Regions from separate parts of the Plantactinospora sonchi genome, predicted to be linked through region 1. Evidence: riboswitches for the same ligand, from Rfam matches in the RefSeq annotation. Region 1 holds a riboswitch; the other holds the start of a gene.
What was found. A riboswitch is a leader RNA that binds a small molecule or an ion and turns the genes downstream of it on or off. The one in region 1 is predicted to bind cobalamin.

Region 1 (4,282 bases):
GTCATCTTCTTCGTCTGCCTGTCCTTCACCGTGGCGGCCGGGCTCGCGACCGTCTTCTTCGGACTGTCGGGGCTGGAGGCGGCGGGCTGGGTCGCCGGCGTGGTCTCCGGAGCGGCCGGGGTCGCCGCGGCCGTGATGGTGTGGCCACGGCGTGCCGGGTCGCCACCGCCGGACCGTCCCGACCAGCGCCCGCAGCCGACTCCGCACGGCCCGCGCGCCATCGTGGTCGACGGCGAGCTGCGCGGGATCGCCTCGACCGGCGACAACGCGTCGATCGTCCAGCACCGGGACGGGTAGCCCCGCCGCCGGTGGACGTGGAGCCTCGGGACCGACCGACCCACCGGAAACCGGCCCGGCGGAACGAACGTGGACCACCGGGCGCCCGGCGGAACGACGGGCAACCGCCGCCCCGCCGGGACCTTCCTGGTCGGCCGGACGAGGGTCAGCTGCCGTAGCGCAGCGAGACGGTGTCGCCGAGGTTGACCACACTGTCCCGGTTCGCCGGGGCCTCCGCACCGCCGTCGACACCGAACCGCCAGCTCGTACCGCCGGTGTTGCCGACCCCGTTGATCGAGGTGACGGTACCGCCGCCGGAGGCGGGGGCGTGGCCGGTGACGCAGCCCGCCGGGGCGGCGGCACCGCCGGCAGCCGCGTCGAGGACCGCGCCGAGCGTGGTCGTGGCGCCGGTCGGGGTGACCCGGACCGCGCAGACCCGCAGACCGGTCGACGTACCAGCGTCGACGACAACCGCGACGGTGCTGGCCTGTCCCGGGGTGAACCCGGTGCTGGCGACCCAGCGGGGGGTGCCGGCGGTGACCGGCGTGGGCGGCGCGGCGGTGAAGCCGCCGCCGGCCAGCGCCCGGACGGCGTCGATCGACGGGTAGGCGGTCGCCCCGGTGCTGCTCGGCTGGTACCGGAACCCACCGCCAGGCAGGACCTGCAGGGTACGGAGGAAGTCGACCGGGGTCTTCCCCGCCGTCGTGGTGAACTCGGTGCCCTGGCTCGGGAAGCCGCAGGCGTTCAGCCCGGAGACCGCCCAGCCGTTGGAGTTGGCGTTCGGCCCGAACAGGGCGGTGAACGCGCCGGAGGCGTTCACCAGTTTCCGCTTGAGGAAGTTCTTCCCGGCCTGCACCGCCGCGTCGGTGTTCGGGACGCCGCCGGAGCAGAGCGCGGCGAGGGCGGCACCGGTCATGTCGATGTCGCTGGTCGCGGCGAGCTGGCTCGGGTTGCCCTCGGCCTTGCCGAAGTTCCAGCCCCCGTCGGTGTGCTGGTTGGCGCGTACCACGCTGATCGACGCGTCGAGCAGCCGCTGGGGCACCCGCCTCGCCCCGGTGCTGGTCTTCGCCCCGGCGAGGGCGAGCAGGCCGAAGATGGTCCCGTTGAACAGGCCCGACGGTCCCCAGTAGCCGGGTTCGGTCGGCTGCCAGTACGAGGCCACGTCCGCGATCAGGTTCCGGCCGGCCGAGACCCGGGCCGGGTCGATCCCGGCGGCGTACGTGTTGAGCACCGCCCGCTGGTAGTCGGTGGCGACCGGGGCGGCGCCCGGCCAGGCGGGGTCGGCGAGCAGGCCCCGGTAGACGGTGCGGGCGTCGCGGCTGGTGTCGCCGCCCGGGGTGAGGTCGACGACGGCGACCCCGGCGGCGGCGAACGCGCTGAACGCCCACTCGTTCGACAGGCCGGCTCCGGCGAAGCCGCCGTCGGCCCGTTGCAGGGTCTTCAGGTACGCCACCCCGCTGGTCACCGCGCTGGTGACCTGGGTCGGGGTGGAGGTGGCCCGTGCGGTGGACGGGGCGAGCAGCACCGTGCAGAGCACACCGGCCAGGCCGGCGGTGAACAGTCGTCGGCCGGTTCGTGGCGGCCGTGGGGTACGGGACGGGGTGGCGGGTACGCCGCGGGTCATCGTTCGGACTCCTCTGGATGGGGGTCGACGAGTCGCCCCGTGCCGGAGTGCCCCTGGGCCACCGCGGAAGGAGGCGGTCGCCGCCCGGTCGCGTGGTCGGGATCCGCAGTACTGCACCACCGCAGGGCATTCGGGCTCGGGACGACGAGGACCGGCCTCGTACCGTCTCCTACCGTTGCGCGTCAGCTCCGGACTTCCACCGGATTCCCCCACGCGGTGACCCAGGGACGGTAGCGCACACCGGTCCCGCCGTCTGTAGTGACAGTGGACACTGCCCGGCGCCGTGCCCGGCGTTGACCTGCGACACCGCGCTGTGTTCAGATGTCGGCGCTCCACCCGTCCAGTACTCGCAGGGGAAGCCGGTCAAAACCCGGCACTGGCCCGCAACCGTAGGTCCGTCACCCGACGGACGAGTCGGATTACCTGCGCTGGACCACCACCGCAAGCGCCGTCGAGGTCCACGGCGCGGGATCGGCGCTCCTGGTCTCCACCGGGTGGGCCCGAGCATCCCGCTCCGGCCGCCGCTCCAGGAGGCCCGTCATGAGCCCCGCTCCCGCCCCTACCGTCCCCCTCACCCCCGTTCCCACCCGGCGTCGGCCGCGGTCTGTCCGGCGTCGGCTACGGGCGTCGCTGGCCGGCCTGGTCGCCGTCCTGGCGGCCGCGACGGCCGCCCTGGTCGGGTTCACCGTCGCGGTGGCGGCGGAGCCGGTGAACCTCGTCGGATCCGCCGGCCCGGTCGGCGACTGCACCCCCACCCGGGGCGCGGTCGTCGCCGTCGACTTCGGCCCGTGGGATGGGCCGGTGGTACGCGGCTGCGCCCTCTCCCCCACCAACGGCCTGGAACTGCTGCACCAGGCGGGATTCCGGACCACCGGCACCGTGCACGACGGTCCCGGCTTCGTCTGCCGGATCGGGAACCCGGAGTTCGACGACGCGACGGAGTACCCGACCCCGGCGCAGGAGGCGTGCCCGCAGACCCCGCCCGCCTCGGCGTACTGGTCGTACTGGCTGGCGCCGGCCGGTCAGGAGCACTGGACGTACAGCCCGCTCGGTGCGCTGTCCCACGTACCGGCGCCGGGCGAGGTCGAGGCGTGGGTCTTCGGGGGCACCGAGATCGGCGGCGCGGGCGGTCAGCCGTCCTTCAGCCCGGCCTCGGTGCGAGCCACCGGCCCCGGCGGCGGTGACCCGACCGACGCACCGACCGGCACGCCGACCCCGAGCGGGCAGCCGTCGGATCCGCCGGCCGGCGACGCCGTGGCCCGGGGTGCGGCGTACCTGGTGGGCCAGCTGACCGACGGCGACCACGTCTTCAACGAGGTCGGCGGATTCCCCGACCACACCCGTACCTTCCAGGTCGGGATCGCGTTGGCCGCCGCCGGGAGCCAGGACGCCGCACTGCGCCGGGTCGTCGACCACCTGGCCGCGCACGTCGACACGTACGCCTACCCGGACGGGACCGGCTCCCCGCCGAACTCGGCGGCGGTGGCCCAGCTCTCCCTGCTCGCCGAGATCGTCGGTCGGGACGCCACCGGCTTCGGGGGCCGCGACCTGCCCGGCACGCTGCTGGACAACGTCTGCGCGGAGGCGGGCAGCCTCGGCAACTGCACCGCGCCCGGGGACTTCCACGGGATCGCCGCGCCGGTGCCGCAGGCGATCGGCGTACTCGCGCTGGCCAGGGCCGGAGTCGAGGTGCCGGTGTCGGCCGTCGACCGGCTGCGCCAGTTGCAGTGCGCCGACGGTGGATTCGCCGGTTCACTGATCCTGCCCGGCGACTGGTGCGAGTCGGAGGTCGGCACGACCGGCTTCGTGGCGCAGGCGTTGAGTCTGGTCCCCGATGCCGCACCGGCGGTGGCGAAGGCGAAGGACTACCTGCTCGCCCAGCGGATGACCGACGGCGGCTTCCCGCCGTACCTCGGCGCGCCGGGCGGGGACACCGGCAGCACCGGCTCCGCCGTGCAGGCGCTGACCGCGCTCGGCGCGCCGGCCGCGGCGGCACCCGGACGGTCCTGGCTCGCCGCCCGCCAGCAGGAGGGCGGCGGGTTCGTCCCCGACGAGTTCACCCCGGACGTCGACCTGTACGCCAGCGTGCTCGCGGTACCGGCACTGGCCGGCGTCGACCTGGCGACCCTGGTCCACGACCCGACCGCGCCGAGCCCGTCGCCGAGCACGCCCGGCCCGGGCCCGAGCGGCAGCCCCGGCGGCACACCGACGGGTAACCCGCCGGCCGACCCGGGGCCGGACCTGACCCGGGGCGTGGCGTACCTTGTCGACCCGGTACGGCTGGTCGACGGGCACTACCACGAGACGCTGGCCGGATCGGGTTTCGCCGACTTCGGGCTCACCATCGACACCGGGTACGCACTCGCCGCGACCGGCGACGAC
Region 2 (4,282 bases), on a different contig from region 1:
TACCTGAGTGTCGACCCGAAACACCGCCTGCTGGTCAGCCCTCGACTCCGCAGTGAGTTCGGCAACGGCGACCAGTTCTACGCCAAGGCGGGAAGCGAGATCGCTCTCCCGGAGCGACGGACTGATCGACCGAGCCGCGAGTTCCTGGAATGGCACGCCGACACGGTGTTCAAAGCCGCGTGACCCGGATCCGCCCGGCGAAGGCGGCCAGGGCCAGACTGAAATCACCGCCCCCGCGTCATCCCGGTTCAGCGGGTCACCCCGGTTCGGTGCGTCGGCCAGCGAGGTAGTCGGGCCAGGTGATGCGGCCCCGTTCTCCGGTGTCGGTGGTCAGCGCACCGGAGCGGAACGCCCGACCGAGTCGGCCCGGCACGGGCAGTCGGAGCAGCGGTCGTCGGAGACCCCGGGCGGTCAGCCAGGCTCGGGCGCCGTCCGCGAGGCTCAGCACCTCCGGGCCGCCGTACTCCTCGATGGTCCGGCCGGCCGGTGCGGAGATCCGGCGTACCAGGTGGGCCGCGACGTCGTGGACGTCGACCGGTTGCCCGACGATTTTCGGGTCGACCGGCAGCACCGGGAACCGGGCGAGTCTGGTGAGCGCCTCGTCGAGCAGGTCGTGGAACTGGGTGACCCGCAGGATGGTCCACGGCACCGGCCCGTCCGCCACGATCGCCTCGGCGTCGAGTTTGACCCGGTAGTACGAGAACGGCACCCGGTCGATGCCGACGATCGAGACGTACACCAGATGGCGTACCCCGGCGGTGCCGGCGGCGTCGACCAGCCGGCGGGTGCCGTCGACGTCGACGTGACGGGTGTAACCGCGCTGGTACGGTGCCGAGGCGAGGTGGAGCACGGTGTCGACGTCCGCCAGCGCGGCGGCCAGGCCCTCGCCGGTGGCCAGGTCGGCCCGGACCCGCTCGACCACATCGTCGCCGCCCTTCGGGGTACGGCTCATCGCCCGGGTCGGCCGTCCGGCCCGGACCAGCTCCGGCGTGAGTACCTGGCCGAGCCGCCCGGTCGCCCCGGTCACCAGGATCGTCATCGTTTCCTCCCACCCGTGGTCCGTGGTGCCCAGTCGAGGGTGGCCCGTCCAGCCCGTCGGCGTGGCGGTTCCGCCGATCCACCCGTCGGGGTCGTGATCGTCTCCATGTCGGATGGACGGTGTGTCGCGCGGTGGTGTGACGCGTCGTCGCCGCCGTCGTGTTCGAGGCGGGCCGCCGCACCCCCGGCCTCGACACCCTCCGATCTGGTGATCACGACGACACGCCGACACGACATCTTGGGTGTGACTTTTGGGGCGGCCCTATATATGGTGTCTCACGCAGCTGGTTCGGTCGCCGCTCCACGGCGGCCGAGGCAAGAGGGAACCCGGTGTGAATCCGGGACTGCCCCGCAGCGGTGAGTGGGAACGACCGCCGTCACCACGCACTGGGTCGGCATCCGGTAGTCGCCGGATGCGCCTGGGAAGCGACGGCCAGTAGGTGAACACGGGACCTCCCGTGCCGGCCCACGAGTCCGAAGACCTGCCAGCGCGCCGCGTACCTGTCCGTACGCGGCGGTCCGAGGCCGCGCGGGACGGCCGACGCCACCGACGTACGTGTTCGCGCGTACCCGTCGGCGTCCCCGCGTGCCCGCCGGACCACCTGAAGGCGACGCGCGAGGAGAGAATTGTGACGCTCACCGAGGTCCTGCCGACCGGCCCGGAAGCGGGAGACAGCGAGGTACCCGCCTCCCGGCGCCCGCAGATGCGGGTTCGCAAGCGCAACGGCGACACCGAACCGGTGGACGTCAACAAGATCGTCCGGGCGGTGGAACGTTGGGCGGACGAGCTGACCGACGTCGACCCGCTGCGGGTGGCGACCCGGACCATCAGCGGCCTGTACGACGGGGCGACCACCGCCGAGCTGGACCGGCTCTCCATCCAGACCGCCGCCGAGATGATCGGCGAGGAGCCGCAGTACTCCCGGCTCGCGGCGCGACTACTGGCCGGCTACATCGACAAGGAGGTCCGGGGACAGGGCATCGCCTCGTTCAGCCAGGCGATCCGGCTCGGTCACGAGCACGGGCTGGTCGGTGACGAGACCGCCGAGTTCGTCCGGATCAACGCCCGGAAGCTCGACGACGCCGTCGACCCGGACGCCGACCGGCGGTTCGAGTACTTCGGACTCCGTACGGTCTACGACCGCTACCTGCTGCGTCACCCGACCAGCCGGCTCGTGGTGGAGACCCCGCAGTACTGGCTGCTGCGGGTCGCCTGCGGCCTGTCCCGTACGCCCGGCGAGGCGATCTCCTTCTACCGGCTGATGTCGTCGCTGGCGTACCTGCCCAGCTCGCCGACGCTGTTCAACTCCGGCACCCGGCACACCCAGATGTCCTCCTGCTACCTGGTCGACTCGCCGCGCGACGAACTCGGCTCGATTTACGACCGGTACGCCCAGGTCGCACACCTGTCGAAGTTCGCCGGCGGGATCGGCATCGCCTGGTCCCGGGTCCGGTCCCGGGGCGCGCTGATCCGGGGCACCAACGGCCAGTCCAACGGGATCGTGCCGTTCCTGCGTACCCTCGACGCGTCGGTGGCGGCGGTCAACCAGGGCGGTCGACGCAAGGGTGCGGCCTGCGTCTACCTGGAGCCGTGGCACCCGGACATCGAGGACTTCCTCCAGTTGCGGGACAACACCGGCGAGGACGCCCGGCGTACCCACAACCTCAACCTGGCCAACTGGATCCCGGACGAGTTCATGCGCCGGGTCGAGGCCGACGCGGTGTGGTCGCTCTTCGACCCGGACGAGGTGCCGGAGCTGCCCGACCTGTGGGGCGAGGAGTTCGACGCGGCGTACCGGGCGGCCGAGGAACAGGGCCGGTACGTCCGCCAGGTCCCGGCCCGGGAACTGTACGGCCGGATGATGCGGACCCTGGCCCAGACCGGCAACGGCTGGATGACCTTCAAGGACACCTCGAACCGGCTCTGCAACCAGACCGCGCAACCGGGCAACGTCGTGCACCTGTCGAACCTCTGTACCGAGATCATCGAGGTCTCCAACGACACCGAGACCGCCGTGTGCAACCTCGGCTCGATCAACCTGGCCGCGCACCTCGCCGGCGCCGCGGACGGTGGCGACGGGATCGACTGGGCCCGACTGCGGGACACCGTCCGGACCGCGGTGACCTTCCTGGACCGGGTCATCGACATCAACTACTACCCGAGCCCGCAGGCGGCGGCGAGCAACCCGCGCTGGCGTCCGGTCGGGCTCGGCATGATGGGCCTGCAGGACGTCTTCTTCGCGCTGCGGATGCCGTTCGACTCGGCGGAGGCGAAGGAGTTGTCGACCCGGGTCGCCGAGGAGGTCTACCTGACCGCGCTGGAGACCTCGGCCGGGCTCGCCGAGGAGTTCGGCGCGCACCCGGCGTACGCCGAGACCCGGGTCGCGGCCGGGCAGCTCCAGCCCGACCTGTGGGGGGTGACCGGCGTCCAGACCGAGCGGTGGGCGGCGCTGCGGGACCGGATCGCCGCGCACGGGCTGCGTAACTCGCTGCTGGTGGCGATCGCCCCGACCGCGACCATCGCCTCGATCGCCGGCTGCTACGAGTGCATCGAGCCGCAGGTCTCCAACCTGTTCAAGCGGGAGACCCTCAGCGGGGAGTTCCTGCAGATCAACACGGCGCTGGTCCGGGAACTGAAGGCCCAGGGGCTGTGGACCGAGGAGATCCGGACCGCGATCAAGCGCGCGGACGGCTCGGTGCAGGGCATCGAGGCGCTCCCGGCCGAGCTGCGGGAGCTGTACCGGACCGCCTGGGAGCTGCCGCAGCGGTCGCTGATCGACCTCGCGGCGGCCCGGGCCCCGTACGTGGACCAGTCGCAGTCGCTGAACCTGTTCATGGCGTCCCCGGAGATCGGCCGGCTCAGCTCGATGTACCTGTACGCCTGGAAGTCCGGCCTGAAGACCACGTACTACCTGCGGTCCCGGCCGGCGACCCGGATCCAGCAGGCGACCGTGTCACCGGTCCGGGCCGGCGCCGTCCGGGGACCGCTGGTCACCCTGCCTGTCGCGGGCGCGGACGACGCCGTCGACGCGGCGCTGGCCTGTTCGCTGGAGAACCCCGAGGCCTGCGAAGCCTGCCAGTGACCCGGCGACCGCCGCCTCACCCGACCACCACCGAAAGCGAGACCTGAACCATGCTGCTCGACCCGGGTCTGGACCTGACCCTGCGCCCGATGCGCTATCCGCACTTCTTCGACCGGTACCGCGACGCGATCAAGAACACCTGGACCGTCGAGGAGGTCGAC

Region 2: it holds a riboswitch for cobalamin, as region 1 does, so the genes downstream of both, V1633_RS31700 (ribonucleoside-diphosphate reductase subunit alpha) here and V1633_RS25270 (prenyltransferase/squalene oxidase repeat-containing protein) in region 1, are expected to answer to the same signal.

The regions. Positions count from the first base shown of each region.
Region 1 covers NZ_JAZGQK010000023.1:72,319-76,600, forward strand. The annotation lists gene V1633_RS25260 (hypothetical protein) at 1-297, shown strand, start outside; gene V1633_RS25265 (prenyltransferase/squalene oxidase repeat-containing protein) at 443-1,900, opposite strand; cobalamin riboswitch at 2,005-2,133, opposite strand; cobalamin riboswitch at 2,205-2,345, shown strand; gene V1633_RS25270 (prenyltransferase/squalene oxidase repeat-containing protein) at 2,441-4,282, shown strand, end outside.
Region 2 covers NZ_JAZGQK010000034.1:23,556-27,837, reverse strand. The annotation lists gene V1633_RS31710 (HNH endonuclease) at 1-183, shown strand, start outside; gene V1633_RS31705 (SDR family oxidoreductase) at 257-1,039, opposite strand; cobalamin riboswitch at 1,307-1,542, shown strand; gene V1633_RS31700 (ribonucleoside-diphosphate reductase subunit alpha) at 1,686-4,121, shown strand; gene V1633_RS31695 (ribonucleotide-diphosphate reductase subunit beta) at 4,172-4,282, shown strand, end outside.